Regions from separate parts of the Mycobacterium holstebronense genome, predicted to be linked through region 2. Evidence: riboswitches for the same ligand, from Rfam matches in the RefSeq annotation. Region 2 holds a riboswitch; the other holds the start of a gene.
What was found. Region 2 has a riboswitch for cobalamin ahead of RCP37_RS16590 (ABC transporter substrate-binding protein). Riboswitches for the same ligand answer to the same signal wherever they lie in the genome.
Positions count from the first base shown of each region.

Region 1: another riboswitch for cobalamin. It lies ahead of metE (5-methyltetrahydropteroyltriglutamate--homocysteine S-methyltransferase); the one in region 2 lies ahead of RCP37_RS16590 (ABC transporter substrate-binding protein).

Region 1 covers NZ_OY726398.1:1,198,557-1,214,236, reverse strand. The annotation lists gene RCP37_RS05755 (amidohydrolase family protein) at 1-290, opposite strand, end outside; gene RCP37_RS05750 (VOC family protein) at 305-1,321, opposite strand; gene RCP37_RS05745 (alpha/beta fold hydrolase) at 1,318-2,172, opposite strand; gene RCP37_RS05740 (bifunctional 3-(3-hydroxy-phenyl)propionate/3-hydroxycinnamic acid hydroxylase) at 2,169-3,701, opposite strand; gene RCP37_RS05735 (TetR/AcrR family transcriptional regulator) at 3,792-4,433, shown strand; gene RCP37_RS05730 (VOC family protein) at 4,430-5,536, shown strand; gene RCP37_RS05725 (fumarylacetoacetate hydrolase family protein) at 5,533-6,489, shown strand; gene RCP37_RS05720 (NAD(P)H-dependent flavin oxidoreductase) at 6,547-7,545, opposite strand; gene RCP37_RS05715 (3-hydroxyacyl-CoA dehydrogenase) at 7,586-8,338, opposite strand; gene RCP37_RS05710 (CaiB/BaiF CoA transferase family protein) at 8,381-9,466, opposite strand; gene RCP37_RS05705 (enoyl-CoA hydratase) at 9,518-10,327, shown strand; gene RCP37_RS05700 (CPBP family intramembrane glutamic endopeptidase) at 10,341-11,060, opposite strand; gene RCP37_RS05695 (gamma carbonic anhydrase family protein) at 11,141-11,659, opposite strand; gene RCP37_RS05690 (crotonase/enoyl-CoA hydratase family protein) at 11,665-12,462, opposite strand; gene RCP37_RS05685 (thiolase family protein) at 12,459-13,604, opposite strand; partial or broken gene RCP37_RS05680 (SDR family oxidoreductase) at 13,719-14,379, shown strand; cobalamin riboswitch at 14,424-14,637, shown strand; gene metE (5-methyltetrahydropteroyltriglutamate--homocysteine S-methyltransferase) at 14,759-15,680, shown strand, end outside.
Region 2 covers NZ_OY726398.1:3,497,838-3,513,517, reverse strand. The annotation lists gene RCP37_RS16600 (ATP-binding cassette domain-containing protein) at 1-1,380, opposite strand, end outside; gene RCP37_RS16595 (FecCD family ABC transporter permease) at 1,377-2,417, opposite strand; gene RCP37_RS16590 (ABC transporter substrate-binding protein) at 2,414-3,625, opposite strand; cobalamin riboswitch at 3,664-3,850, opposite strand; cobalamin riboswitch at 3,857-3,967, shown strand; gene cobN (cobaltochelatase subunit CobN) at 3,997-7,587, shown strand; gene cobF (precorrin-6A synthase (deacetylating)) at 7,584-8,321, shown strand; gene RCP37_RS16575 (cobyric acid synthase) at 8,321-9,769, shown strand; gene RCP37_RS16570 (cobalt-precorrin-6A reductase) at 9,766-10,500, shown strand; gene RCP37_RS16565 (hypothetical protein) at 10,486-10,932, opposite strand; gene RCP37_RS16560 (antibiotic biosynthesis monooxygenase family protein) at 11,056-11,346, shown strand; gene RCP37_RS16555 (nitroreductase family deazaflavin-dependent oxidoreductase) at 11,361-11,786, shown strand; gene RCP37_RS16550 (HNH endonuclease signature motif containing protein) at 11,793-13,169, opposite strand; gene RCP37_RS16545 (hypothetical protein) at 13,280-13,642, shown strand; gene RCP37_RS16540 (GNAT family N-acetyltransferase) at 13,648-14,085, opposite strand; gene RCP37_RS16535 (cobalamin biosynthesis protein) at 14,099-15,019, opposite strand; gene RCP37_RS16530 (bifunctional hydrogenobyrinic acid a,c-diamide synthase/histidinol phosphate aminotransferase CobBC) at 15,016-15,680, opposite strand, start outside.

The DNA.
Region 1 (15,680 bases), 2.3 Mb from region 2:
GTGGCGAAGAAGCCGAACCGGTCGGGATGCGCGGCGACCAGGGCCGCCGTGTAGTCATTGAGGTCGCGCGCCCACGCCGCGGCATCGTCCGTGCCGGATACGAAGGTGGTGCCAGGGGTCGACACCGACAAGATCGCGGTGGCTACATCAAGGTCGGCCATGGCCTCTAGCGACGCGTCCGCGCTCCATTCCGGGAGCGCCCGTCCCCCGGCTTCGTCGATCCCGGCTTTGCGCAGAGCCTTGCGATAGTCGGGTGGGATCAGGTGGTGATGGGTGTCGATTCGCAGCATCGGGGCTCCTCGGATCAGTTGTCGGGAATGCCTGCCCCCGACAAGGCGGCGACCATGTCTTCGCGGTGGAGCAGCGATGCCGCGCCCGCCCCGAATTGCTTGAGCTTGTCGATGACGGTGTGGCCTTCGGGAGTGTGGCCCCAGGTGCTGATGCCCTGATGTGTGGTGGGCTCCCAGGTGGTTTCGTCGACGACGAGGGGGTTCCACCCGACTTCCCATTCGAAACCGGACGGCGTCTTGGCGTAGAACGACAGCTCCCGGTCGTTGGTGTGCTGCCCGACGGCCAGTGCCATGTCGAAACCCAGTTGCTTGACCCGCTGATAGGACGCGGTCATGTCGTCCAGCTCCGCGACCTGGATGTTGACGTGCTGCACGCGGGTGCGGATCGGGTTGATCGGCAGGCGGTTCACGGCGGCAATCGCCACCGAATGGTGGCGTTGGTTGACCCGCAGGAATCGGATCTTGACCTTGACCCCGCTGATCGTCTCGTCGATGAGATCGGAGAGCCGCGCGTCAAACACCGTGGCGTAGTAGCCGCGCATCTGTTGCGGCCGCTTGGTGGTGATGGCGACGTGGCCGATACCGCCTTCGCCGGTGACAAATCCCCCGCGCACCGCGGCCTCCAACGGCCCGTCGGCGGCTTGGGGCCGGGTGAAGATCTCCTGGACCAGACCGTTGGGTCCGGGGAATCGCGCCAGCCGCTCGACCCCGCGCAGCGCTGCCTCCTCCGCGGTCCCCTGGACAACCGGCACCGCGTGCCGCGCCACCCGCGCGGCGACCTCATCGAAACCGCTGTGGTCATCCAGTTCCCAGCCGAGCGCGGTGACGTCCTCGGCCGGGCCGCGACGCAGTAGGAATCGGCATGCGTTGTCGTCGAGCCGGAACCGCATCACATCGGGCAGCGTGTCGTCGACGTGCATGCCGATGGCGTCGCGACCGAATCGTCGCCAATCGGCGAACCGTTGCGTCTCGACGGCGACGTACCCCAGGCGGACGTTGCCGAATAGCGAAGGTGCGGCGATGGTGGTCATGGTGCGAGGAACTCGGTGACGATGCGGTTGAACAGTTCGGCGCGCTCCCACTGCATCCAGTGCCCGGTGCGGGCGGTCATCACCAGATCGGCGTTGGGCATCAGGTTCGCCAGCAGCGGGCCGCCGGCGGGCCGGTTGACCTTGTCGTCGCGTCCCCACAGCACCAGAGTCGGGGTGGCCAATTCCTTCAGGCGCTTATCGCGAGTCAGGTCCATCCGCCACAGTGTCCGCAGCGCCGTCGGTCCCGAAGGCCGGCGAAGCGGCGGGTTGACCACCACCTCTGGATCGATGGAGGCGGCGTAGCGCAGATCGATCAGATCGTCGGGAACCGAGCCGCCGTCGTAGACCAGATAGGTACGGATGAAGGCTTCCAGCTTGGCGCGGCTGGGCCCGTCGCTTCCGTAGTAGGACAACAGACTTCGCAGTCCAGGGGTCGGAAGGCCACGGGTGGTCCCGATGCCGCCCGGGCCCATCAGGATGAGCTTGCCCACTCGGGCCGGGTTGTCCAGGGCCAGTCTCAGCGCGCATGACCCGCCGTAGGAATTGCCGACCAGGTGCGCGGTGCCGATGTCGAGTTCATCAAGTAGGCCAAGGACCGTGGCCGCCAGATAGCCGAACGGGTCGGCCTGGTCGACGTGTTTGCCAGAGCGCCCGTAGCCGGGCATGTCGGGCACGATGACGCGGAAGTTCTGCGCCAGTGCGTCGATGTTGCGCGAATAGTTCGACACCCCGGTGGCGCCCGGTCCCCCGCCGTGCAGCAGCACTACCGCGGGCCCGCTGCCGGCCTCGGTGAGGAATATCGGTCGGCCGGCCACGGCGACGGTGCGCTCGATCATGTCGGTGGCGGTCATGCGGCTACCTCATTTCTTACTGCGGCGGAGTAGCCGTCTGGGGGCGCGGGCAGTGATTTTCCGGATCCGGCTGCGGCGTAGATGAATCCGTCCGGGCGAAGCACCACCGTGGTTGCCTTTCTGCTGCGCAGCCAACGCACTAGGCCGGGATCGGAGATCCGGTGCGCTGGGATACCCAGTTCCATCCAGTCGTCCGCGCCCGGTGGTAGCTGGCCGGTGTGCAGGATGGCCCAGTCGCCGCCCAGCAAATCGTCGAGGCGAATGCTGGTGCCGTCGCCGGCGGTGATCCACGGCTGCGGGACCTGCCATCCAACGGCACGATGTCGACTCTCGGAGAAGAAGCCCTCCGCGTAGCGGGCTTCGGGAACCCACATCCGGCGTTGTGACGCGGAACGTGCCAGGGGCACGCGCGTCAGCGCACGCATGGCATGGTTGCGCACTACGGCTATGGCCCGGTTACGTTCGGTGATGACTCGCCCGACCATCCGGGCACGCCGGGTGGTCTCGGTGACGTGCGGCTTGCGCTCTAGTTGGTAGGAGTCCAGCAGCCCTTCCGGCGCCAGCCCGTTGAGTACCGCCGCGAGCTTCCAGCACAGGTTGGCCACGTCACGCACGCCGGAGGACATACCCTGTCCGATCCACGGCGGCATGGCGTGCGCGGCGTCGCCGGCCAGGAAAACCCGGCCCACCCGCCAGCGATCGGCGACACGGACATGATGGCTGTAGATCACCGCCCGAAGGATCTTGACGTGCTCGGGGGTGATGCCCTGGACACCCAGGACCTTCCAGATCTCTTCCTCGAGTAGGAGTTTCTGCTCGTCCTCACCGGCTCGGGCGGGGAACTCCCAGCGGTGGTGCCCCAACGGGGTCGGGCAGTCGACCATCGGCCGGGCGGGATTGCAGTGGAACCGCAACCGGTCGTAGCCATCCCACTCCTGCAGGACTTTGGTGTCGATGACCACCCAGCGCTCGCCGTAGGTGCGACCCGAATAGCCGATCCCCAACTGTCCCCTGGTCGGCGACGCTCCCCCATCGGCAGCGATCACGTAGCGGGCGCGGAGCCTCTTGAAGGTGTCGGTACCAAGGTCGGCGCAGAGGAGCTCGACGTCGTCACCCGTGGACAGCAGGCGCAGGCATTCGTGTTCCAGCAACACCTCGACATTCGCGAAGCGCTGCACGCCCTCACGCAGGACGCGATCGACGGCCGGTTGGTACAGGAATTGCTGCGGCGGGTGCCCGCACCCACGCGAGGTGATCTTCAGATCGATGAACGGGACACCGGCAGCGTCAACGAAATTCAACGGAAGGTCGGGCAGCATGTCCTGCTGCAGTCGCTCGGCCAGACCGACCGACTGCCAAACACGCATGACCTCTTCGTCGGTGGAAATCGCGCGGGCACGGCCATATATATCCGGATCACGCTCGACCACAATCACTTTCAGGCCGAATTGACCCAAGAGGTTGGCGGCCGTGGCACCGGTGGGCCCATAGCCGATCACCGCCACGTCGTAGGTGTCTGTACTCACGATGCCCGCTCTCGCTTCCGAGAAACTTGTTCTGTAGTGATCGCTACGGTAATGTAGCGATCACTACAGAGTCAAGGCTCCAGGAGAGACGCGATGGCGAAAACGAGTCAGCCACAGCGACGCAAACGGGTTGACGGCGAGCTCTCTCGCGAGCGCATCCTCGATGCCGCCTCCGAGATCGCCGCCGAGCGCGGCTACGAAGGCACCAGCATCGCCCTGGTCAGCGCCAAGTGCGAGCTGCCCGCCAGCTCGATCTATTGGCACTTCAAGAACAAGGACGATCTGATCGCCGCCGTCATCGAGCGCAGTTTCGTTAGCTGGCTCAGCGCCTGGCAGGTCCCCGCCGAGGGCACCGCACACGAGCGGGTTCAGGGGCTGGCGATGCAGATCGCCAAGGCCCTGCTGGAATCACCGGACTTCATCCGACTCGGGCTGATGCTGGCGCTGGAACGCCGGCCCATCGAGGCGCGGGCACGGGCGATGTTCATCCAGGCCCGTACCCAGACTGCCGTTGCACTGACCCAGACTTTGGGCGAACTCACCCCGGGACTCACCGAAACCCAGATGCGTCAGCTGGTCACCTATGCCATCGCCGGCGCCGACGGCCTGTTCATCGCCAACGAAGTCGACGAGCAGGCCATCGATCTCATCGAGATGTTCGACATGCACGCCAATGCGCTCTACAGCACGGCGCTGCGCCTGCTCTCAGAGAACGCCGAGAACGCCGGACGATGACGCTGCACAGCACCCAGGGCGCACACCGCGGTGAACACATCGGCCGGTCAACCAAGCCGATCATCAAGGTCGAGGACCTGGCGTGGCTGGAGTTCGACAAGCCCGACTTGGCGCGCGCAGAGGAGTTTGCCCACGCATTCGGGTTCGCCACCGCACTGCGGACCGAGCAGGAACTGCATCTGCGGGGCGCGGACGCCGCCGAACCGTGCGTCATCATCCGACGCGGGAGCCGAAACCGTTTTCGCGGGGCTGCTTTTCGTGCGCAAGACACGGCGGACCTGACTCGGCTGGCATCCGCCACCGACGGCCGCGTCGCCCCGCTGCCCGAATCGCTCGGCGGGGTCAGCGTCAACCTGCTCGATCCCAACGGCATGGTGGTCCGGGTCGTATCGTCCACCCACAAGCTCGACGCCCTGCCGGCGCAAACCCCGCAGCTCTTCAACGTCGGCCACACGGTGCGCAGGTCCAACGCCACCCAACGCCCGACGCGCACACCGGCAATCGTGCAACGCCTTGGCCACGTGGTATTGCAGAGCACCCGATACCTTCAGACGCTCAACTGGTACCTGGACACCCTCGGGATGATCGTCAGCGACTTTCAGTACTTCCCCGGGCAACGCGAGCGCGGACCGACCATGAGCTTTATCCGCTGCGATCGGGGCACCACCCCGGCCGACCACCACACCCTGGCGATCGCGCTGGGCCCAGCCGACCGCTACGTGCATTCGGCGTATCAGGTCTGCGACCTCGATGCCCTGGCCGCCGGCGGCGAGTACCTCAAAGATTTGGGATATCACCGGTCTTGGGGCGTCGGCCGCCACATCCAGGGCAGCCAGATCTTTGACTACTGGCGCGATCCCGACGGCTTTCTGGTGGAACACTTCACCGACGGTGACATGTTCGACAACACCGTGGAGCCGGGCTGGGCGCCCTTCACCGCGTCCGGGCTGGCCCAGTGGGGACCACCGGCCAGCAAGAACTTCCTCGGCACCGAGGTGCGGACGGCGCCCAGTGAGGCGCGCGCGATCCTGGCCGCACTGCGCGGCGACAACGAGTTCGACGTCCGCCGGCTGGCCGGCCTACTGAAAGTTGCCTCCTCATGACCGTTTCCGTACTTCGCACCGCCGACGGCTGGTGGGTGCGTACGCCGACCGGAGCCGCCCGGATCGATTCGCGCGCCACCACTACCGGAGAGCTGTTGGCCGATCGGGCCGCCATCGAAGCCGCGGCGGGCAGTCACGACAGCGTGCCGGTGGACGGGCTCGCCCTGCTCTCCCCGGTGACAGTGCCGTGCCGGGTGATAGCCCAGATGACCAACTTCGTCTCGCACATCAAAGACGCCGGCATGAACCCCGCGTCGGTGCCGCTGACCTTCTTCCGCAAGGCCTCCGCGTCGATCACCGGCCCGTTCGACGACGTGGTCAAGCCCAGCCATGTCCGCCTGCTCGATTACGAAGTCGAGATCGGCCTCGTCGTAGGTCGTGATATCCCGGTCGGTGCAACGATTTCCGAGGCCGACCTGCCGCAGCTGATCGCCGGCCTGGTCGTCACCAACGACGTGTCCGCCCGTGACGTCCAACTGCCCCAGACCCAGTTCTACGAGGCCAAGTCCTACCCCGGATTCACCCCGGTCGGCCCGGCTCTGGTGCTGCTCGACGCCGCAGACTGGGCACGGTTCGGGCAGTTGCGCCTTCGCCTGGCGGTCAATGGCGAGATCCGTCAGGACATGACCGTGGACGGCGACATGGTGTATCGGCCCCTCCAGGCCCTGCAGAGCCTGACCCGATTCCAGAATCTCGCCGCCGGTGATCTGATCCTGACCGGCACTCCGGCCGGCACCGCGCTCAGCGCCCCGCCCAAGCCGATCGAGATCCTCGGCTCCTTACTGCCACCGGCACTGAAGTGGAAGGCCTTCTTCAAACGGCAGGCCGGCAATCCCCGCTACCTGCGCGACGGCGACATCGTCGAAGCCGCCGTGGCAACCGACGACGGGGCGATCGACTTGGGCGCCCAACGCAACACCGTGCGCTACGCCGCCTCTGCAACCGGCGCCTAACGCAAAGGGCTGCGACCCGAATCGGATCGCAGCCCTCTACGCAAACTCCGGCAGTCGCTAGGCGACGTTCTCCTCGTCGTCGTCCTCGACCATGTTGCCCAGGCGTCCGAGGATGATCTCCTCGGCTTCGGACACCATCCGCGACACCAGTTCGTCGCAGGTCGGGATGTCGTTGATGAGCCCCATCGCGGTGCCGACCGTCCAGATTCCGGCGTCGACGTCGCCTTCGTCGAAGACGCGGCGGCCGCGCACACCGGCCACCAGCTCTTGGACGTCGGGGAACTGACCGCCGTTCTTGAGGATCTCGACGACCTCGCGAGACACCGCGTTGCTGGCCACCCGCGCGGTGTTGTGCAGCGAGCGGAAGATCAGCTCGGTGCCGCGCTCGTCGCCGGCGACGATGGCTTCCTTGACGTTCTGGTGGATGCAGGACTCCACGGTGCACATGAACCGCGAGCCCATGTTGACGCCGTCGGCACCCAGGGCCAGCGCCGCGACCAGGCCGCGAGCGTCGGCGAACCCACCGGAGGCGATCATCGGGATCTCGATCTGCGCCGCGGCAGCCGGGATCAGCACCAGGCCCGGGATGTCGTCCTCACCCGGGTGACCGGCACATTCGAACCCGTCGATGCTGATGCCGTCCACGCCCAGGCTCTGCGCCTTGACGGCGTGCCGCACCGAGGTGCACTTGTGCAGCACCTTGATTCCGTTGTCGTGAAACATCGGCAGGTGCGGCGCCGGGTTGGAGCCCGCCGTCTCGACGATCTTGATGCCGGCGTCGACGATCACCTGGCGGTACTCGTCGTAGGGCGGCGGGTTGATCGCCGGCAGGATGGTCAGGTTGACCCCAAACGGCTTGTCGGTGAGATCCCGGGTCTTGGCGATCTCGTTGGCCAGGTCAGCCGGCGTCGGCTGGGTGAGCGCGGTGAGGAAACCCAGCGCCCCGGCGTTGGCGACCGCCGCCACCAACTCCGCGCGACCCACCCACTGCATGCCGCCTTGGGCGATGGGGTGCTCGACCCCGAACGTCTCGGTGAACTTCGTTGTAATTGCCATAAGGACTCCTAGCTCTGCTTGATGCTCTTCGCGCAAGCGCTCATCGGGGTGCCATCCGGATGGCACCGTCGAGGCGGATGACCTCGCCGTTGAGCATCGGGTTGTTGATGATGTGCTCGGCCAGGGCGCCGTACTCGTCGGGGTCACCGAGCCGCGACGGGTGAGGCACCTGCGCACCCAGCGACTTCTGCGCCTCTTCGGGCAGCGAGCCCAGCAGCGGCGTCTTGAACAGGCCCGGAGCGATGGTGCAGACCCGGATCAGGTCACGCGAGAGGTCACGGGCGATCGGCAGCGTCATGCCGACCACGCCGCCCTTGGACGCCGAGTAGGCGGCCTGCCCGATCTGGCCCTCGAACGCCGCCACCGAGGCGGTGTTGATGATCACGCCGCGCTCGCCGTTGATCGGCTCGGTCCTGGCGATCCGCTCGGCCGCCAGGCGCAGCACGTTGAACGTGCCGATCAGGTTGACCTGGATGATCTTGGTGAAGGCATCCAGCGGGAAGGCACCGTCCTTGCTCAGCGTCTTGATCGCGTTGCCGATTCCGGCGCAGTTGACGTTGATCCGCACGGGGCCAAGAGATTCCGCGACGTCCAGGGCCGCACCGACCGCCTCGGGGTCGGCCACGTTGGCCTCCACGAAGCGAGCCCGGTCACCGAGCTCGGAGACCACGTCCTCGCCCTTGAGGTCGATCACCACGACCTGCCCACCGGCGTCCAGCAGGCGTTTTGCCGTCGCCAATCCCAACCCGGAGGCACCGCCGGTGACAACGGCTACCGCGTCCTTGATCTGCACTCTCTTGGCCCCTCTCAGTCCCAACCGTCTGGTTGGTCGGGACTATACCCAGTCGCTCAGGATGGACTCGTTGTCGGCTCCCAGAACGGCGGGCGGGGTCGGGACGTCGGGAACGCTGCGGGAGAACCGCGGCGCGGGCATCGGCTGCAAGTAACCGTCGACGTCGTAGAACGTGTCGCGCTCGGTGATGTGCGAGTCGGCCTGCACCTCGTTGAACGCCAACACCGGCGCCACGCAGGCATCGGAGGTGGCGAACACCTTGGCCCAGTGGTCACGGTCGTGGGCGGCGAACGCCGCGGTCAGCTTCTCCCGCAGCACCGGCCAACCGCTGACGTCGTTCTGCGCCGGCAACTCGGCGGGGTCGAGCTCCAGCTTCGCCAGCAGTTCGGCGTAGAACTGCGGCTCGATCGAGCCGACCGACACGTACTTCCCGTCGGCACATTCGTAGGTGTCGTAGTAGGGCGCACCGGTGTCGAGCATGTTGACGCCACGCTCGTCGCTCCACAGTCCCTGCGAGCGGAAGCTCCACATCATCGCCGAGAGCACACTGGCCCCGTCGACCATCGCCGCATCGATCACCTGCCCCTTGCCGGAACGCTGCAGCTCCCACAGCGCGGACAGGATGCCGACCAGCAGGAACATCGACCCACCGCCGAAGTCACCGGTCAGGTTCAGCGGCGGCACGGGGCGCTCCCCCTTGCGGCCGACGGAGTGCAAAGTGCCGTTCAGCGAGATGTAGTTGATGTCGTGGCCAGCCTGCTGAGCGCGGGGGCCGGTCTGCCCCCAGCCGGTCATCCGGCCGTAGATCAGCCGCTCGTTGACCTTGGCGCAGTCCTCCGGGCCCAGGCCGAGTCGCTCGGTGACACCCGGACGGAATCCCTCGATCAGCACATCGGCCTTGGCGACCAGCTGCAGTACCAGGTCGCGGCCCTCCGGCGACTTCAGGTCGGCGGTCACCGAGCGGCGGTTGCGCAGCATGGTGTCCTTGCTGGCACCGCCACCGAATTTCGGCGGCCGCTCCACGCGGACCACATCGGCGCCCAGGTCGCCGAGGATCATCGCTGCGTGTGGTCCCGGCCCGATCCCGGCCAGTTCGATGACCCGCAGCCCCGCCAGTGGTCCCGCCATATCTGCCTCCTCGTCGTGTGCCTGTGTGATGTGCATCCTAGGGTGAGGGCCATGACTGCAATCGACTCCGGCATCGACACCCTGGCCCCGGTGGCGGGCGTGTCCGTCACCCTGACCGACGGGGTGCTCTCGGTGACCATCGACCGCCCCGACAGCCTCAACTCGGTGACCACCGGTGTGCTGGCCGGTATCGCCGACGCTATGGAAGCCGCCGGCCGCGACCCGCGCGTGCGTGCGGTGCGCTTCGGCGGGGCGGGGCGCGGCTTCTGCTCCGGTGCCGGGATCAGTGCCGAGGATGCAAGCGATGAACTGGCAACGGAGATCATCGTCGAGGCCAATCGCGCGATCCGGGCGATCGTCGCGTTGCCGCGGCCGGTGGTGGCCGTAGTGCAGGGCCCGGCGGCCGGTATCGGTGTGTCACTGGCCCTGGCCTGCGATCTGATCGTGGCCTCGGACAAGGCCTTTTTCCTGTTGGCATTCACCAAGATTGGGTTGATGCCCGACGGTGGCGCGTCCGCTTTGGTCGCCGCGGCCGTGGGCCGGACCCGTGCCATGCGGTTGGCGCTGCTGGCTGAACGGCTGTCGGCCGCCGACGCTTTGGACTGGGGGCTGATCAGCGCGGTGTACCCGGCCGAGGAGTTCGACGCCGAGGTGGACAAGCTGCTGGCCGGCTTGCTGGCCGGGCCCGCCGCGGCGTACGCGAAGACCAAGCACGCCATCAACACCGCGACGCTGACCGAGCTGGATGCCACCCTGGACCGCGAATACGTGGGGCAGTCAATCCTGTTGAACGCCCACGACTTCCGCGAAGGCGCTCGTGCGTTTCAGGAGCGGCGCTCCCCCAATTTCACCGACTCGTAAAGGTTGAGGGCGCCTACATCCCGAAGATTGGGGGCAGCGCCAGCACCATCACCAGCCCCCACACCAGGTGGGTCAGCACCGGAGCCAGCACCCCACCGGTAGCGCGCCGCTCGAGGGCGCAGACGGTACCGAGCACCAGCGCGGCCACCCCCACCATGAGGTTGCCCGCGGCCATCATCGCCGCGACGTAGAGCAGGGTGGAGAACACCAGCGGGGAGCGGCGACCGAACGCACTGAACAGTGCGCCGCGGAAGAACAACTCCTCGGCGATCGCGTTGACCAGAGCGATCAGCACCACCAGCCGCCAGGAGACTTCGGTGGTGTAGGCCAAGATGGCGACCACCTGGTCGGCCAGTGGCGGAATGTCTTGCACGGCAAGCCCGCCCAGTAGGAACACCCCGCCGAGCACCAGGCCGACGCCGGTTCCGGTGAACACCGGCCGCTCGTTGCGTCCGCGGAACCGCAACACCCCCAGGTGCAGCGGTCCGGCTACCACCGCCCCCACCGTCCACACCACGGCCAAGACCAGCGACAGCCAGTAGAACGCCGCGTCGCCTGGAAGCTTGCTGTGCATGGCGGCCAGTACCGCGGCGCCGATCACCACGACCACTCCGACGACGGCGCGCCGCCGTTGCACCACTGCCCGTGGCTCGTGATAGGGCAGGGCGACCCTGGTCATGATGTCGGTGATCTCACGCAGCAGGCCGGGGCGGGTTGGACTGATCTGGGTCATAGGAGGACGTCCCATCAGCGGCGGGTTAAGCAACGTCCCTAAAACGTAGCGGCCGAACGGCGGCCGGTGGCCCAAATGCGTTAGTTCGCTCGATGGACTTCGATCAGTCGCCGGTAGGCCGCGGCGTTGTGCCGATTGTTGCGGACCTCGGCCTCGCTCAGGTCGCGCCGCACCCGTCCCGGCACCCCCGACACCAGTGACCGCGGCGGCACCACCATCCCCTGCGGGATGACGGCACCGGCCGCGACCAGCGAGCCCTCCCCCACGACGGCGCCATTGAGGACGATCGCTCCCATCCCGATCAGGCAGTCGTCCTCAATGGTGCAGCCGTGCAGCACCGCGTTGTGCCCGACGCTGACGTGCGCCCCCACTCGACAGGGGAACTCCTTGTCGACGTGGACGGTCACGCCGTCCTGGATGTTGGTGTCGATGCCGATCTCGATCGGTTCGACCTCGGCACGCAGTGTCGCCGAGTACCAGACGCTGGCCCGGGCGGCCAGGCTGACCTGGCCGATCAGGCTGGCGTTGGGCGCCACCCAGGCCTCCGGGTGTAGCTGCGGGGCGCGCCCGCGGATGGAGATGAGAAGCGGCTCGGGCACGCCGCTCAACGCGCCTTCCACACTGGTGCGCGCTTCTCGGCGAACGCCCGGGGTCCCTCCTTGGCGTCCTCGGACCGCAGCACCGCGGAGAATTCCCGGCCGGTGCGGGCCCAACCGTCCACTTCGCCGGGGATGGCGCCGTCATCGACGCCGTAGGCGATCCGCTTGCTGGCCCGCACCGACAACGGCGCGTTGCCGGTGATCCGTTCGGCCAGTTCCAGGGCTGCCTCCAGTGCCCCGCCGTCCTCGACCACCCGGTTGACCAGTCCCCAGCGGGCCGCGTCGGCCGCCGAGATGGACTCCCCGGTGTAGAGCAGTTCCAGCGCGATCTTGCGGGGCAACTGGTCGACGATGCGGAACACCCCGCCGGCACCGGCGATCAAGCCACGCTTGACCTCGGGCAACCCGAACTGGGCGCGCTGCTCGGCGATCACCAGGTCGCTGGCCAACGCGATCTCGGTGCCGCCGCCCAGTGCTGTGCCGTTGACCGCCGCGATGACGGGCTTGTCGATGAAGTGCTGCACGAAGCCGGCGAAACCCCACTCCGGGTGCTCCGGGTGGTAGATGTTCTCCCGGTTGGCGATCGCCTTGAGGTCGGCTCCGGCACTGAACGACTTGTCGCCGGCGCCGGTGAGCACTACCGCGCGCACTTCGTCGTCGTCTTGAGCCTGCGCCAAGGCGTCGCCGATGCCGGCACTGACGGCGCCGTTGATCGCGTTACGGGCCTCGGGCCGGTTGATCGTGATCAATAGGACGTTGCCCAGCTGTCCAAGCCGTTCTACCAGAACGGCCCCTTCACTCACAGCAGCTCCAGGATGGTGGCGTTGGCCTGGCCGCCGCCTTCGCACATGGTCTGCAAACCGTAGCGAATTCCGTTGGCGCGCATGTGGTAAAGCATGGTGGTCATGATCCGGGCGCCGGATCCGCCGAGCGGGTGGCCCAGCGCGATCGCCCCGCCGTTGGGGTTGAGCTTCTTCGGGTCGGCACCGATCTCGGCCAGCCAGGCCATCGGCACGGGGGCGAACGCCTCGTTGACCTCGAACACGCCGATGTCGTCGACACTCAGACCCGAGCGCTGCAGCGCCTTCTGAGTCGCCGGGATCGGGCCGGACAGCATCATCACCGGGTCAGAGCCGGCCAGCGTCGCGGTGTGCACCCGAGCCAGCGGGGTCAGGCCCAGTTCACGTGCCTTAGCCGCCGACATGAACAGCAGCGCCGCCGAGCCGTCGGAAATCTGGCTGGAGTTACCGGCGTGGATCACGCCGTCCTCTTTGAAGGCGGGCTTGAGCTGGGCCATCTTCTCCAGCGTAGTACCGCGGCGGATGCCCTCGTCCTCGCTGACGACGTTGCCTTCGGAGTCGGTGATCGAGACGATCTCGTCCTTGAAGGCGCCGGCATCCTGTGCGGCACCGGCCTTTTCGTGCGACGCCAGCGCGAACTCGTCGAGCGCGGTACGGCTCAACCCCCACTGGGTGGCCATCATCTCGGCACCGATGCCCTGGTTCGGGGTCTGGCTGTAGCGCGCCTTGAAGGAATCCCCGTACGGCCGGCCGCCGTTAGCCAGCGAGGAACCCATCGGGGTACGCGACATCGACTCGACGCCACCGGCGACCACGACGTCGTAGTGTCCGGCGATCACACCGGCGGCGGCGAAGTGCACCGACTGCTGGCTGGATCCACACTGGCGGTCCACGGTCACCGCGGGCACGCTCTCCGGCCATCCCGCACTCAGCACCGCCGTGCGGCCGATGTCCAAGGCCTGCTCACCGGCCTGCATGACACAACCCCAGATCACGTCGTCGACCAGCGCCGGGTCCACGCCGGCCCGGTTGACCAGCCCGTTGAGCACCTGGGCGGACAGCTCGGCCGGGTGTACCCCGGACAGTCCGCCGTTGCGCTTGCCGACAGGCGCGCGCACCGCTTCGACGATGACGGCTTCAGCCATGGGTGCTCCTTAATTCGTTTCAGTTCGTTCGGGTCTTGTTGCCTCGATTGTCGACCGGCGCGCTCGGCCGGCGTCAACGGGGGTCACTCCAGGCTTCCGCGTACCGTCGAATCCATGGCACGCATCGCGATCATCGGCGGCCACGGCAAGATTGCCCTGCTGCTCGCCCGCATCCTCGCCCATAGCGGCCAACCAGGTCAGTTCGGTGTTCCGCAACCCCGACCACGCCGAGGAGGTCGCGGTCACTGGTGCGGTTCCGGTGGTGGCCGACATCGAGCAGCTCGACACTGACGCCCTGGCGCGACTCGTGGCCGACCACGATGCGGTGGTGTTCTCCGCCGGCGCCGGCGGCGGCAACCCGGCACGCACCTACGCCGTCGACCGCGACGCCGCCATTCGCAGCATCGACGCCGCCGCAAAAGCCGGCGCGCGGCGATTCGTGATGGTGTCCTACTTCGGCGCGGGTCCCGATCACGGAGTTCCCGACGACGATCCGTTCTTTCCGTACGCGCAGGCCAAAGCCGCCGCCGACGCCCATCTGCGTGCCACCGATCTGGACTGGACGGTGCTGGGCCCGAGCCGGCTCACCCTGGATCCGGCGACCGGCCGGATCGCTGTTGGCCCCGATACCGGCAAGGGGCAGGTCTCCCGCGGCAACGTCGCACAGGTGATCGCGGCGTGCCTGGCCGACACGTCGACCGTCGGTCGCACCATCGAGTTCAACGACGGCCAGACCCCGATCCCGGAGGCACTCGCGGCCGGTCGAGCCGAGTAATCTCGATCACGCAACTGGTTTGCCGTTGTCGCCGCCAGGCGGCCTCGGCATCGAGCGCACCACGGTTTACGCAGTTTTCCATGGAGCGCAAGAGGGAACCCGGTGAGAATCCGGGACTGTCCCGCAGCGGTATGCAGGAACGACCGCCGTCATAAGCACTGGTCACGGGCTCGCCCACGGACTGGGAAGCGACGGCCATTAGGAGCACCTCGGTGCGCGCCTGCGAGTCCGAATACCTGCCCGTTGTGCTGGGCGCGCCGCGCCCGGCGGATCAACGCCTCGCGGAATAGGCGTCTGGTTTTGAGGGTTATAGTGCTTTATATATAGGCACGGGACCGGATCAGCTGGGCGACTGCTGGCGTTGACCCACCCTCGTCAATTGAAGGATCAAATCGTGACCGTTCAAGCCTTTACCGCCACCGTTCTCGGCTCACCTCGTATCGGGCCGCGCCGCGAACTCAAGCGCGCCACCGAAAGCTACTGGGCCGGCCGGATCGGCCAGGACGAACTGAAGAAGGTGGCCGCCGGCCTGCGCCGCGACACCTGGGCCCAGCTGGCCGCCGCCGGGCTCGACTCGGTACCGGTGAACACGTTCTCCTACTACGACCAGATGCTCGACACCGCGGTATTGCTGGGCGCACTCCCGGCGCGGGTGGCCGGCGTCGCCGATGAGCTGGACCGTTACTTCGCCGCAGCCCGGGGCAACAAGGACATCGCCCCGCTGGAGATGACGAAGTGGTTCGACACCAACTACCACTACATCGTTCCCGAGATCGGCCCGGACACGAAGTTCACGCTGAACCCGGCCAAGGTGCTCTCCGAGCTCGCCGAAGCCCAGGAGCAGGGCTTCGGCGGAAACGTGGCCCGGCCGGTGATCATCGGGCCGGTCACGTTCCTGCTGCTGAGTAAGGCCGTCGACGGTGCGGACGCACCGATCGCCCGCCTCGAGGAGCTGACCGACATCTACGCCGAGCTGCTGGGCAAGCTGGCCGACGCCGGCGCGCAGTGGGTGCAGATCGACGAGCCGGTGCTGGTGACCGACATCTCCGCCGACGCCCCCGCGTTGGCCGAGCAGGTCTACAACCGTCTCGGCGCGCTGAGCAAGCGGCCGTCGATCTTCGTGGCCACCTACTTCGGTGACCCGGGCGCGGGACTGCCCGCCCTGGCCCGCACCCCGGTCGAGGCGATCGGCGTCGACCTGGTCTACGGCGCGGACACCAAGATCGCGTCGGTGCCGGAGCTGGCCTCCAAGACGCTGGTCGCCGGCGTGGTCGACGGCCGCAACATCTGGCGCACCGATC
Region 2 (15,680 bases):
GTCGTTCGTCGAAGACCCCTGCCAGGCCGTCGGATTCGGCAGGTACAGGCGGACCGGCCCGCCCGAATCGGCGTACCAGAGCTGGTCGGGATCCAGATCGATCAAGAGGCTGTGCTCGGCGAGTCCGCCCAGACCGATCGACCACAGTCGTGCCGCGAATCCGAGATAGAAGGTGGACACGGCCACGCGGAGATCTGCGGCTCCGATGCGGTCCTGCACGCCGGCGATGGCACCCGCGAGCAGATCGGGATCGGTGTAGAGCTGTGTCACCGGATGCCAGTCAGCATCGTCCGCGGTCCCGGTGGAGACCGCGAAATATGAGCTGACAGCCGATAACTCGGCCAGTGCCGTGATCGTCTGATCCTGGGAGGCGCAGCGGTGCGGGGTCGCTGGCAGGGCGCGCAGTCGCTGCGGCAGGTCGCGCAGCGCGGTGATCTGATTGCCGCTGGAGGTGCGCAGCGTGATGGCAGCGTGATCGGTTGCCGTGAGCACGATTTCGGCGGAATCGTCGATGCCCCAGCTTTCCCGAGACAGCACCCGGATCAGTGCGGAGCGCAACGGCTCTTGGGCGTCGACCCGGGCGGTGCGTTCGTTATTAGCCTCGATGAACTCGAACATGCCGCTAGCCGGGTCGAAACGCAGGGTGTCGTTGCCGAACATGTCCCCGATGCGCCCGGACAACATCAACTCCTCACCGACGGTGTCCACCAGGATGCCCGCCGGATCCATCAGCCACACCCGATCGGCCACCCGCAGCGCCAATTCCAGGTCGTGGGTGCTGAGCACCACCGCCAACTGCTGGTCGCGGGCGAGTTCGCGCAGCAGCCCGAACAGTGCGGCCCGCGACGACACGTCCAGGAACGCGGTCGGCTCGTCGAGGATCAGCAGACCCGGCTGCTGGGCCAGCGCGCGCGCGGTCAGGACCCGCTGGCATTCGCCGTCGGACAGTTCGGCCGCCGGCCGCGATGCCAGATGCTGCGCGCCGGTCGCCGCCAGTGCCCAGTCGATGATCTCCTCATCGGCCGGGCGAAGTCGGGCACCCAGCCCCAGGTGTGGGATGCGGCCCAGCCCAACCAGTTCCCGCGCCGACAACAAGCCGGGGTCGACTCGTTCGGTCAGCACCACCGCGACCCGGCGGGCCAGTTCGTCACGGGGGAGCGCGGTCAGGTCAGCGCCGTCCAACAGAACACGTCCGCCGAGCGCGGGCTGCAACCCCGCCAGGGTGCGGATCAGGGTGGACTTGCCGGCACCGTTGGGCCCGATCAGCACGGTCAGTTCGCCGCGGCGGGCCTGGGCGGCCAGCCCGGTCGCCACTGTCGTCGACCGGCGCCGGCTGCGGTAGCCGATCGCCAGGCCGGCGAGCTCGACGGCCGGGTTCATGACGGCAACCCCGATCCGCGCCGGGCCCGCAGCAGCACGGCGATCACCACCGGCGCCCCGACCAGCGCGGTGACCGCGTTGATCGGGATGACCAGGTCGCTGCCGGGCACCTGGCTGACTATGCCGCAGGCCAGCGCGGCGACCGCGCCCAGCAAGACCACCGCCGGGACCACCACTCGGTGATCGGAGGTGCCCATCACGATGCGGGCCACGTGCGGCACCACCAGGCCGAGGAACGCGATCGGTCCGCAGAACGCGGTCGTCACACCGGCCAGCAGTGAGGCGGAGACGACTGTGACGATCCGGGCCCGGTGCACGTTGATGCCCATCGTCGCCGCGTAACTCTCGCCGAGCAGCAGGGCATTGAGCGGCCGGATCGTCATCGCCGCGGTCAACAGCCCCACGGCCACCAGCGGCAGCAGCAACTCCAAATCGGCCCAACCGGTTCCGGCGAAGCTGCCCAGGCCCCACAACAGGTACTGCTGCACCCGCTGCGGATCGGAGTACACCAGCGCCAAGCTCACCAGCGCGGTGCTGGCCGCGCCGATCATCACGCCGATCAGCAGCAGCGTCGCCGCCGAGCGGGTCCATCGCGACAGCACCAGAACCAGCGTGAGCATGGCCGCCGCCCCCAGGGCCGCCGCGATCACTTCCGCGGCGCGGCTGGCGCCGGCCACTGCGGAGGTGAAACCGCCGCCGGCCGCCCCACCGAGTAGCACCACCACCGCAACGCCGAGGCTGGCCCCGGAGCTCACGCCCAGAATGTAGGGATCGGCGAGGGTGTTACGGAACAGGGTTTGCAGCTGCAGGCCGGCGACACCCAGCGCGGACCCGGCGGCCAGCGCGGTCAGCACCCGCGGCAGTCGCATGTTCCACACGATCACCTGCCAGCGCGGGTCGGAGGGTTCGGCGCCGAACAGCACCTGCACGGTGTCGAGCACCGGCACCCGCACCGGGCCGAGCACCAATCCCAGCACGGCCAGCAGAACCACCGTTGCGCTCAGCGCGGTCAGCACCACGGCGATACGCGGCTTCATCGCGGCACCCGCCGGTAGAACTCGAAGGCGTGGTTGGCAGCGAGCTCAGGATGCAGGATCGCGACCAAGTCGCCGAGCAGCAGATCCGGTCGGGCCGTGCCGCGTTCCCAGTAGAGGTTTCTTCCTTTTTCTGGCCCGGTGCCCTGAGCCTTGGTGGCCGACCACACATGGCCGGTCCGCAGCGCGGTCAGCTCGCCGTAGCGACTGTCGCGGGCCACCGCGTCGCCCAGGGTTTGCCAGTCGTCGGTGACCAGCCAGACCGGCGCGGTGCCGGCACGCGCGTACACCGACTCGAAGTTCAGTTGCCGGTTCTCGGCGCCGGTGTCCGACAGCCAGGGGTAGGTGCCCCCGGCGTCGGCGACCAGACGCCCCGAGTAGCTGTCGCCGGTGGGCATCGACCAGCTGCCCGAATACATGGTGCCGACCAAGACCTCGACGGGCTTGGCTGTGGCGGCTTGCGCGGCCAGGGCGTGATATCGGTCGCGGATGTCCTGGTAGACCTGCGCGGCTTGGCGTTCGGTCCCGGTCAGCGCGGCGAACACCTTGATCCACTCGGCGCGGCCCAGCGGGGTGGCCTCCAGCCATTCGGCGTCGGCCAGTACCGGGGTACCGGCTTCGCGCAGCTTGGGATAGCCGGGATCGTCGATGCCCTCGGTGACCAGCAGGTCGGGGCCCGCGCCGATCACGCGCTCGATATTGATCTGGCCGCCGGGGGCGTAGCCGACGATCTCACCGGTCTCGATGCGCGCGCGGATCTGCGGGTCGGCGACGGCCGCCGGACTCGCCACTCCTGTCACCACACCGGCTTGGCCGAGTTCGGTGATCATCGCCAGGTGCGTCGTCGAGCCCGAGTAGAGGCTGTGCACCGGGACGGTGATCCGCTGGGCAGTCGCCAGCTCGCCGGTCAGCGCCGGCGCGGGCGCACCGCAGCGCACCAGCACCCAGGACACCGGCTTTCCGCCGAGGTAGGGCCGCTTGACCGTCAGAACCTGGTAGCTGCCGTGGTAGGTGATGGCGAAGTTGGTGGCTTCGGTCAGCGTCGACTTGTCCGGAAAGTAGTCGGCGGTCGGATCGAAGTCGGTGATGCAGCCGGCACGCGCCTGCAGGGTGCTGGAAGAGGGTTCGCCAGAACAGCCGGCCAACGCCGTTGTCAGCGTCAAGGCCAGTGCTACCAGGAGCGCAGGAACTACCCGCAGCGCACGGGGCATGGGCGTGAGTCAGCTTCCTCGGGGTACACCGCCCCGGTTCGCAGGACGCGTTGACGTGAGTCTCCTGGCTCTCGGATCACTGCTCGCCTCGCCTTCCAACCCCACAAGTGGCGGGCCGTGGCTGATGAGGGTCGCTCCCCGATGACAGTGGCGGGACCGCGCCGGATTCACACCGGCTTCCTCATTCGTCATCGCCTTACCGGCGACATTGTTGCATGCCGTGCTGCGTTAGGCTGGCCGCCGTCTCGTGGCGTCAGGAACCCGGTGTGAATCCGGGGCGGTTCCGCCACTGTGAGGGGTCGCGTGCCCCTAGCCAGATACGGCCACGAGACTTCCTACGACGAGGGGCGAGAACCCCGAGGAGGCCCCTGATGGTGCAGGCACGCCGTATCGCGTTGCTGTCCACTTCCGACACTGACCTGCTGTCCGCGCGGGCCAGCGGCGCGGCGTACCGGCTCGGGAACCCCGCACGCCACGACATCGAACCGCTGGTCAACGGCGCCGACGTCGTAGTGTTGCGCATCCTGGGGTCCTCCGCCGAGATCGCCGACGAACTGAAGCTGCTGCGCGCGACCGGCCTGCCGCTGGTGGTGCTCGGCGGGGAGCGCTCGCCCAACGCCGAGCTGATGGAGTGCTCCACGGTCCCGATCGGCCTGGCCGCGCAGGCGCACGCCTATCTCGCCGAGGGCGGGCCGGCCAACCTCGCGCAGCTGCACGCGTTTCTGTGCGACACGGTGCTGCTCACCGGGGAAGGCTTCGAGGAGCCGGCGGTGATCCCGGAGTGGGGTTACGGCCAACGGGCGGCGGTCGAGTCTTCCGACGCGGTGCGGATCGGGGTGCTGTACTACCGCGCCCACGAGGTCAGCGGCAACGCCGGTTTCGCGCACGCCCTGGCCGACGCCATTGATGGGGTGGAGCTCGGCACCAGGGCGGTCGGGGTGCCGATCTTCGCCGCGTCGCTGCGCAACGCCCCCGACGAGCTCTTCGCCGCGCTGGGGCGCCTCGATGCGCTGGTGGTCTGCATGCTGGCGGCCGGTGGGGCGATGAACGCCACCGCGGGGGTCAGTGCCGGCGATGACGACGGCGCGTGGGACATCGAACAGATCGCTGCGCTGGACATCCCGGTGTTCCAGGGGCTGTGCCTGGCATCGTCGCGCGCGGATTGGGAGGCCAACGACGACGGCGTGACCCCGCTGGATTCGGCCACCCAGATCGCCATCCCAGAATTCGACGGACGGATCATCACGGTTCCGTTCTCTTTCAAGGAGATCGACGACGACGGGCTGCCGCACTACGCCGCCGATCCCGAACGCTGCGCCCGCGTGGCCGGGGTGGCGGTGAATCACGCTGTGCTGCGCCGTATCCCGAATGCGCAGAAGAAGCTGGCGCTGGTGCTGTCGGCCTATCCCACCAAGCACTCCCGGGTGGGCAACGCCGTCGGTCTGGACACGCCGGTGTCGGCCGTGCGGCTGCTGCAGCGGCTGGCGGCGGAGGGGTATGACGTCGGGGACGGCTTTGGGGTGCTCGACGTCGCTGACGAGACGCAGGCGGGCGATCGCCTCATCCACACCCTGATCGAGGCCGGCGGTCAGGACGAGGACTGGCTGTCTGCTACGCAGCTGGACGGCGCGCAGGTGCGGGTCACCGCGCAGCAGTATGCGCAGTGGACCGCTGAGCTGCCCGACGACCTGCGCAATGCCATGACGACAGCGTGGGGTCCGGCGCCGGGCAAGTTGTTCGTCAACGACGCCGGCGAGATCGTTTTGGCCGCACTGCAATCCGGCAATGTCGTGCTGATGATCCAGCCGCCCCGTGGCTTCGGGGAGAACCCGGTGGCGATCTACCACGATCCGGAGTTGCCGCCCAGCCACCACTACCTGGCTGCATACCGTTGGCTGGCACATGGTTTCGGTGCGCACGCGGTGATCCACCTGGGCAAGCACGGATCGATGGAATGGCTGCCCGGTAAGACCGCGGCGTTGTCTTCCGCGTGCGCCACCGACGCGATGATCGCCGACCTGCCGTTGATCTACCCGTTCCTGGTCAACGACCCCGGCGAGGGCGCCCAGGCCAAGCGGCGGGCGCACGCCACGATCGTCGACCATTTGATCCCGCCGATGGCACGGGCGGAGTCCTACGGCGACATCGCGCGTCTCGAGCAACTGCTCGATGAGTACGGCAACATCGCGTCCATGGACCCGGCCAAACTGCCGGCGATCCGAGGCGAGATCTGGAATCTGATGCGGGCCGCGGAGATGCACCGCGACCTGGGGCTGGATGAGCGGCCCGAGGACGAGGAGTTCGACGACTTCCTGCTGCATGTCGACGGCTGGCTCTGTGAGATCAAGGACGCCCAGATCCGTGACGGCCTGCACGTGCTCGGTGGCGCTCCGACTGGACCGGAGCGGGTGAACCTGGTGCTGGCGATCCTGCGTGCTCCACAGGTGTGGGGCGGGGTAGACCATGCGGTACCGGGCCTGCGGGCCGCGCTGGGACTCAAGGAAGACGCCGCTGCGGCGGTCGTCGACGAGATCGAGGGCCGCGCCCGCGCCTTGGTCGAAGCCATGGAGGCGGCTGAGTGGGAGATCGGCGTGGCCGACACGCTGCATCCCGACCCCGAGGTATGCCGGGTGCTGAGATTCGCTGCCACCGAGGTGGTTCCGCGACTGGCCGGCACCTCGGCCGAGCTGGACGCGGTGCTGCACGCGCTGGCCGGCGGGTTCGTACGACCCGGGCCGTCCGGGTCGCCGCTGCGTGGTCTGGTCAACGTGTTGCCCACCGGGCGCAACTTCTACACCGTCGACCCCCGCGCGGTGCCGTCCCGGCTGGCGTGGCAGACCGGGCAGGCGATGGCCGACTCGTTGGTGCGGCGCTACCTCGATGACACCGGCGGCTACCCGGAGTCGGTCGGGCTATCGGTGTGGGGTACTTCGGCGATGCGCACCTCCGGCGACGACATTGCCGAGGTGCTGGCCCTGCTCGGCGTGCGTCCCGAGTGGGATGAGGCGTCGCGGAGGGTGTCCGGGCTGGCGGTCATCTCACCTGAGGAGCTTGGCCGGCCCAGAATCGACGTGACAGTGCGCATCTCGGGGTTCTTCCGCGACGCTTTCCCGCACGTGGTGTCGATGCTCGACGACGCGGTGCAGATGGTCGCCACCCTCGACGAGCCCGACGACGCGAACTTCGTGGCCGCGCACGCTCGCGCCGACCTCGCCGAACACGGGGATCTGCGCCGCGCCACCACCCGGATCTTCGGCTCGGCGCCCGGCTCGTACGGGGCGGGAATCCTGCAGGTCATCGAATCCGGGACGTGGCGTGACGACAAGGACCTGGCCGAGGTCTACACCACCTGGGGTGGGTTCGCCTACGGCCGGGGACTGAGTGGCGCGCCGGCTGCCGACGACATGCGCACCAACTACCGCCGGATCAAGGTGGCCGCCAAGAACATCGACACCCGCGAGCATGACATCGCCGACTCCGACGACTACTTCGTCTATCACGGCGGCATGATCGCGACCGTGCGTGCGCTGACCGGTGCCGACCCGAAAGCCTATGTGGGCGACTCGACCTCGCCGGATGCCATCCGCACCCGCACTCTGGCCGAAGAGACCGCGCGGGTGTTCCGCGCGCGGGTGGTCAACCCACGCTGGATCTCCGCGATGCGTCGCCACGGCTACAAGGGTGCGTTCGAACTGGCCGCCACCGTGGACTACCTGTTCGGCTTCGACGCCACCGCCGGCGTTGTGCACGACTGGATGTACGAAAAGCTCGCGGCCGAATATGTCTTGGACCCGCAGACTCGGGAGTTCCTCGACAAGTCCAACCCCTGGGCGCTCCAGGGCATTGTGGAACGGTTGACCGAAGCCGCCGACCGCGGCCTGTGGGAGCACCCCGACCCCGAGACCATGGCGGCGTTGCGGCAGGCTTACCTGGACGTAGAAGGCGACCTGGAGGATCGGTGAAAGTCTGGATTCTCGGAATCGGTATGGGACCTGCGCACGTCACCGCCGAGGTCGCCAGCGCACTGCGGTCGGCCGACTACATAGTGGCATCCGAGAAGTCCTCCGACGACAGCCTTTTGGCATTACGGCGCTCGATCGTCGACGCTTACGCCGCCTCGACTCCGATCGTCGCGGTCGCCGACCCGGCCCGCGATCGCTCCCCGGGGCTGACCGAGCCCGGCTACACCCGCGCCGTGGCCGACTGGCACGCGGCGCGGGCGCAGCGCTACGCCGACGTGCTGCGGGCCCGCGGCGGGACGGCCGCCTTCCTGGTCTGGGGCGACCCGGCGCTGTACGACTCGACGATCCGCATCGTCGAGCAGGTGAAAGCCCTAGGTGTTGAACTGGATTACGAGGTTCTTCCTGGGATCAGCGCCCCGCAACTGTTGGCCGCCCGGCACCGGATCGTGTTGCACGAGGTGGGCCGTCCGGTGCACATCACCACCGGGCGGCGGCTGGCAGAGGCGGTTGTCGCTGGTCAGGACAACATCGTTGCGATGCTCAACCCGGAGGCGCTCGACCTTTCGGCGGTGGCCGACTGGACGATCTGGTGGGGCGCCAACCTCGGCGCGGCGGGGGAGCGGTTGGTCACCGGCCGGGTCTCTGAGGTGGCCGAGGAGATCGCGGCCGCCCGCGCTGCGGCCCGGGCCGAGGCGGGCTGGGTGATGGATGTGTTCCTGGTGCGGCGGACCTGATGGCCGGCGTTCTGATCGCCGGAACCACCAGCGACGCCGGTAAGACCGTGGTGGCCACCGGAGTGTGCCGGGCGCTGGCTCGCCGCGGCGTGCGGGTGGCGCCTTACAAGGCGCAGAACATGTCGAACAACTCCATGGTGTGCGTCGGTGCTGACGGGGTGACGACTGAGATCGGCCGGGCGCAATGGATTCAGGCTTGCGCTGCGCGCGTTGACCCGGAGCCGGCGATGAATCCGGTTCTGCTCAAGCCCGGCAGTGACCAGCAAAGTCATGTGGTGCTCATGGGCCGGCCGTGGGGGACGCTCTCGTCGTCGAACTGGATGCACGGCCGGGCGGAGTTGGCTACGGCCGCGCACAGTGCTTACGACGATCTCGCCGGGCGCTATGACGTGATCGTCGCCGAGGGGGCCGGCAGCCCGACCGAGATCAATTTGCGCGCCGGCGATTACGTGAACATGGGCCTGGCGCGCCACGCCGGCCTGCCGGTGGTGGTCGTCGGTGACGTCGATCGCGGCGGGGTGTTCGCGGCGTTCTTCGGCACCGTCGCGCTGCTGTCGGAAGAGGACCAGGCGCTGGTGGCGGGGTTCATCGTCAACAAGTTCCGCGGCCAGCTGCGGTTGCTGGAGCCCGGCCTGGCGGATCTGGAACGCCTCACCGGCAGGCGGGTGTTCGGCACCCTGCCGTGGCACCCGGAGCTGTGGCTGGACTCCGAGGATGCGCTGGATCTGGACGGCCGACGCTCCGCGCGCACCGGGGCGCGGCGGGTCGCGGTGATCCGGTTTCCGCGGATCAGCAACTTCACCGACCTGGACGCCCTCGGACTGGAGCCCGACCTGGACGTGGTGTTCGCCGCCGACCCGCGTGGGATGTCCGACGCTGATCTGGTGGTGCTGCCCGGAACCCGGGCAACCATCAGCGATCTGGCTTGGCTGCGGTCACGCGGGATCGATTCCGCGATCGCCGCGCACGCCGCCGCGGGCAAGCCGGTGCTGGGTATCTGCGGGGGCTTTCAGATGCTGGGCCGAATGATTCGCGACCCCGAGGGAATCGAGGGAGCGCCCGGCGAAGTGGCCGGTCTTGGCCTGCTGGACGTTGAAACATGTTTTGCCGCAGAGAAAGTGCTGCGGCTCTCCGATGGCGGATACGAGATACATCATGGCCGGATCAGCCGCGGGGATGTCGCGGATGCGTTTCCCGGCGGAGTCCGCGCCGGCCAGGTTTTCGGCACCATGCGGCACGGGTGTTTGGAGGTCGACGCGTTGCGTGCGGCGTTCCTGGCCGAAACCCTCGGCCTGGCGCCGTCGCAGGTGTCCTTTCCCGCCGCCCGGGAGCGCCGGCTGGACCTGCTCGGGGATCTGGTCGAGGAGCATCTGGACATCGACGCTCTGGTGGAGTTGGCGGCCGGTGCGCCTCGGGGTATGCCGTTCCTGCCGCCGGGGGCACCGTGACGCGCGTGCTGCTGCTCGGTGGCACTGCCGAAGCCCGGGCCCTCGCCGATCGGCTGGTCGCTGCGGGTGTCGACGTCACAACGTCGCTGGCCGGGCGGGTCGCCGACCCACGGTTGCCGGTCGGGGCGGTGCGGATCGGCGGTTTCGGCGGAATCGACGGTCTGCGTGCGGCATTGACCGACTACGACGTCGTCGTGGACGCCACCCACCCCTTCGCGACGACAATGTCGGCCAACGCGGCCGCCGCGTGTGCGGCGGCCGGGCGGCCCCTGCTGCGCCTCGAGCGGCCCGGCTGGTCGCAGCGCGCCGGACAGGCGTGGCATTGGGCCGACTCGCACGAGCAGGCCGCACAGATCGCGGCCCGGCTGGGGCGGCGGCCGGTACTGACCATCGGGCGTCAGCAGTTGGCTTCCTACCTGCCGGCGCTGGCCGACGCGTCGGTGCTGGCGCGCGTGGTCGAGCCGCCGTCGATCGACCTGCCACCCGGCTGGTCGCTGATCAGGGACCGCGGACCCTACGCGCTGCCCGGAGAACTTGCGCTGCTGCGCGATCACCGCGCCGACGTCGTCGTGACGAAAGACTCCGGCGGCGAATACACCTGGCCCAAGATGCTGGCCGCCGAGGAACTCGGCCTGCCGGTGGTCGTCGTGCGCCGGCCGGCCCGGCCGGAGGGCGTGGCCACGGTGAACGACGTCGAGCGCGCGCTGGCCTGGGTATTAACCGGCGACTGAGGCGAGTTGCAGAGCCGCACCCGCGGTCAGCAGTGCACCGACCTTGACCACCTCCAGCCCCGCGTAGGCGTAATGGGCGCGAGAGCGCTCGATGATCCCGCCGGGCGGGGCGGTCTGCGCGGCCAGCACCGCATCCGAGCGGCGGCGCAGCCGGGGCCGGACCACCAGTATCTGCACGCTCAGCACTGCCACCGCAACGCAGACCCCGGCCAGCGAAATCGGTCCGGTGTTAGCGGTGACCACCGCTAACACCACCACCGTCGCCAGCACGATCTCCACCGCATTGAGGGCCCGGAACACCAGTCTGCCGATACCCAGCCCCAGTGGGATGGTGATTCCCGGCGCGCGGAACTTCAGGGGCGCTTCGAGGAATGAGATCGCCAATACCATGCCCAACCAGGCAAAGACGACTGCCGCCGCGAGAGCGCTCATCCCGTCACCTCCTCCAGATATCTGTGTCTGTCAGTTGCAGGTAACGTATCTGTGTCATTCGGTTACAGACAAGAGTCTTTAGGCGGTAATTCAGGCCACACATCGTCGGGCACACTGACAGGCGTGATTGTGGAACATGGAGTACTGCCCATCCGGCCCGGCAGCGAAGCCGACTTCGAAGCAGCGTTCGCCAAGGCGCGGCCGTTGATCGCCGCCCAGCCCGGATTCCTGGGGATTTCGATGTCCCGGTCGGTCGAATCGCCGAACCTCTACCTGTTGCTGGTGCAGTGGGAGAACATTGAGGCGCACACCGAGGGATTTCGGAAGTCGCCGGAATTCGAGCAGTGGCGCGCATTGCTGCACGGTTTCTACGACTCGCCGCCGGTGATCGAGCACTTCGTCGGTATCGACTAAGGAGATGGCCGCCCGTGGACGCACAGCGCACCCTGGAGTTCAACGCCCGTAATATCGCGGAGTTCCGTAGCAGCGGTGGGAAATTGGGCGGACGGTTCGAAGGGGCCCCGGTCCTGTTGCTGACCACCACCGGCGCCAAATCCGGCCAGCAGCGCACCAGCCCGATGATGTATCTCCCCGAGGACGACCGGATCATCGTGTTCGCCTCCAACGAGGGCAAGGACAACCATCCGAGCTGGTACTACAACCTGCGGGCGAACCCCTCGGCGACTGTCGAACTCGGCACCGACACGTTTGCGGTCACGGCCACCGAGATCACCGGCGCTGAACACGATCGGCTCTATGGGATCCAGGCCGAGCGCTACCCGGGTTTCGCCACCTACCGTGAACGCACCCAGCGGGTCATTCCGGTGGTGGAGCTGATCAGAACCGGCGCCTGAGCAGCATCAGGCTGCGGGTGGGTCGGAATCACCGCGTAGGAGTTCTTCGGGGTGGTGGGCGTGGTTGATTTGGGGTGGTGCGGTGCCGTCGGTCCAGCCGAGGCGTCCGTTGGTGGTGATGGTGGTGTGTTGGTGGCCGTCGGTGGCGTCGGTGTGGTCGCAGCCGCAGGCGAAGAACAGTTCGTCGGCGTTGGTGCGTCCGCCGTGTGCCCAGGGTGTGGAGTGGTGCACTTCGCAGTGATAGCCCGGCTGCAGGCAGTTGGGTCGGGTGCAGCCGCGGTCGCGGGCGTGGCAGATGAGGCGTTGGTCGGCGGTGGCGATGCGTTTTTGTCGGCCGAGGTACAGGGGTCGTGTGGTGTGGTCGTCGAAGACGGCGAGGTAGTGAATCGATTGGGCGGCCATGGCGATCAGGTCGCGCATGGGCAGTCGGGAGCCGCCGCCGGTCAGTGCTGGTGGTGGCATGGCGATGGTGGGGTCGGTGGCGGCGTGGGCGGCTTGGTTGAGTTCGGCCAAGGTGGTGGTGACCACGACGGTGACGGGGTGGCCGCGGTGGGTGCCGAGTTTTCCCGAGGCGATGGCGGTGGCCATGGCCCAGCGGAAGGCGTCGTGGCAGCGCTGCGCTGTGGTGCGGTCATCACCGGCGGCCGGGGCGGTGGGATCGGGGTTGTGTCGTCCGGGGCGTACGGCGGCTGCAACTGCTTCGAAGTAGGCGCGGGTTTGGGGGTCTAGGAGGCCGGTGAGTTTGGACATGCCGTCGGGGCCTTGGCGGCCCAGTGTCAGGGCGCGCCGTCGTGCGCGGTCGCGGTCGCTGAACAGCCCATCGGGGTTGAGGTGATCGGCGATGCGTTGCCCGATCTTGGTGAGCATCCCGGCGTCGACTCTGCTGGCGTGGGAGATCAGGGCGGCCTCTGCCTGCGCGATCTGGGGCGGGGTGACCGATCCCGGCAGGATGTCGATGGCTTGGCAGATCGCGCGGATGTGGTCTTCCCCAATCGAACCGGATTCGACTGCGGCGGCTAGGGCTGGGAGTTCGGGTGGGATCGCGGCACCGGTCAGGCAGCGGCGGGGCCTAATGCGGGCGGCCAAACGGCAGCGGCGGGTGATCTCGCGTGGGGTGATCCGCAAGCGTTTGCATAATGCGGCCCGTGCTGCGGCGATCGAACCGGAACCATCGGGTGGGTCGGCGAGTTCGCCGAAGATCCGGTACATCAACCCACGATTCACCCGGTCCTGGGTCTCCAATCGGTCGGCGACCTCGATGCGAAAGGTGTTGCCCACCAGATCCGTCGCGGTCGACCGCAACACCGCATGGGCGGTGTCAATGGCATCAAGAGCAGCGCAGACCTGCTCCCGTGCCGCTGCCGCACCCAGTGCTGTTGCCATACCCCGACACTAAAAACTCGCCCGGACAGCTCAGCCGAATCCGGCCACATCACCCACCCGGCCTGTGGATCAACCCACAACTGTGGATGAATCCCGTAGCATCGCCACCCATGGTTCGCCATGCCTACGCGCACGATGCGGTCGTGGTGATGAAGGCCGGCGGAAGCCCGAATGCGCCCGGCGGCGCCATCGCCAAGGCGCTGTGCGGCAGCTGGGATCACCCGCCGCCGTGCCCGCTGGCGCCGCACCACGTCGCCCACCACGTTGTCGGCGACGAAGTGGTATTGCGGGTGCTGTTCGCCACGGAAGCCGCCGACGAGCCACGCGTGCGGCACCTGATCGGCGAAGCGCTCGCTGCGGGCGAGCTGACCGGCCCCGACGGGTTGGTCACCATCTGGCGGCTGAAATCAACGAATGCCAGCGATGTCCAGCCGAATGAGAAGAGCCACGCAGCGGACCTGACGCACGCCTGAAGGTGTCAGTCCCGGATATGCGCCAGCCGCGACGGCCGCTCCATGTATGTCGCGTCAGGCACAGCGAAGCCGAATTGCTCGTACAAGCCATGCGCGTCAGCGGTGTGCAGCGTCCACCGGAAGTCGCGACCGGGACCCTCGTCGATCATCGTCCGCAGCAAGCCCTTGCCGATCTCGCGGCCCCGCTGATCGCGCGCGACATACACGTCCGCGAGGTAGGCGAAGGCAGCACCGTCGGAGACCGCGCGGCAGAAACCGATCATTGCTCCGTCGCCGGCCCGGTAGGCGCCCACCGTGCGCCACGCGCTGTCGAGCTGACGGTCGAACATGGCGCGGGTGCGGTACTTCGCCCAGTAGGTGTGCTCGACGAGCTCGTTCCAGAGCCAATCTCGATCCACGCGCGCAGCATCGCTCGAGAACTCAACACCGTCGAGATCCGCCACCGCTACCTCCTCATCAGCCTCGGGTCAGGCACCATGCCACCGCGGTGAGCAGGGCGCCCACGCCCACCCGCCGGGCCAGCCGCGTCGTCCGCGGAATGTCGGACGGCGCAGGCGCCCGACCGTAGCCCATCCGGGCGCGATCTTCACGCCGATTTCCGTAGTAGGTGTTGACCCCGCCAAGTTGCAGCCCCAGCGCCCCGGCGAAGGCGGCCTCGACCACCCCGGCGTTGGGGCTGGGGTGATACCGGGCGTCGCGGCGCCACGCCCGCAGCGCGCCGGCGGGATCAGGGCCCAGAGCAGCCGCCAGGACACCGCTCAACCGGGAGGCCGGCAATCCCAGCAGGTCATCCAATCGTGCTGCCGCCCAGCCGAACCGGTCATAACGGGCGTTGCGGTGCCCGATCATGGCATCCAGTGTGTTGGCAGCGCGGTGCGCGACCAGACCCGGAACACCCGCCACCGCACCCCATACGAACGACGCCACCACCGCATCGGAGGTGTTCTCCGCCACGGATTCGACGACCGCACGCGCGATCTCGTCGGGTCCCAGCGCGGTCGTGTCACGGCCGACCAGGTTGCGGACCTGGGTCCGGGCCGAGTCCAGGTCGCCGGCGGCCAGGAAGGCGTTCACGGTCTCGGCTTCGCGTTCCAGGGACCGGCCGCCGAGCACCGCCCAGGTGACGGCGGCGGTCAGCGCCGTGCGCGCCAACGGATTCCGGGCTGCACGCTCACCGGCGTACGCCAGCCCGACGGCGCCGCCGACCAGTATCAGAACGTGGGCGACCCCGGTTGCTCGATTGTCGCGGTAAGTCCGCCGCTCCAACGCCAGCGCACCCGTCCCGAACCCGGCGACCGGATGCAGTCGCCGCGGATCACCCCAAGCGCGGTCGGCGGCGTAGCCGAGCGCCAGCCCGAGTGCCCGGGCCGCAATCACCGCCGCGTCCGGTCGAGCGCGGCCAGCAGCTGATCGGTCAGGCCCGGGGGCCGTACCGCGATCCGCACCCAGCTGGCATCCAGGCCCGGAAAAGTGTCGGCGCGTCGCACCGCAATACCGTTCTCACGCAACGCTGTATGTACCCCGCGGCCGACCTGGGCCAGCACGAAAGGAGCCACACCCGCCACAGACCGCACTTCACGCGCGGCGAGTCCCTCATCCAGGTGCGCCCGCCAGGCAGCCAACTGCTGAGCCCGGCAGTCACTTTCGTGCGCCGCCCGCTCATCCGAGCAGGCCAGCATGGCCGCCAGCGCCGATGCGGACACCGACCAGGGGATCTGCAGCCGTGCCGCCTCGGCGAGCAGCGCGGGATCGCCGAGCAGATATCCCGCGCGAACTCCGGGGATCGACCAGTGCTTGGTCAGGCTGCGGCTCACCAGCAGTCCCGAATGGGTCTCCCCGGAGAGGGTTTGCGGCTCACCCGGGATCGCGTCGAGGAAGGCCTCATCGACCAGCACGACCCGGCCTGGGCGCAGCAGTTGGCGCAGCGTCGGGGCCGGATGTAACACCCCGGTGGGGTTGGTCGGGTTACCGACGACGACGAGGTCGGCGTCCTCGGGCACCGCATCGGGGTGCAGTGTGAAGCCGTCGTCGGCCCGGC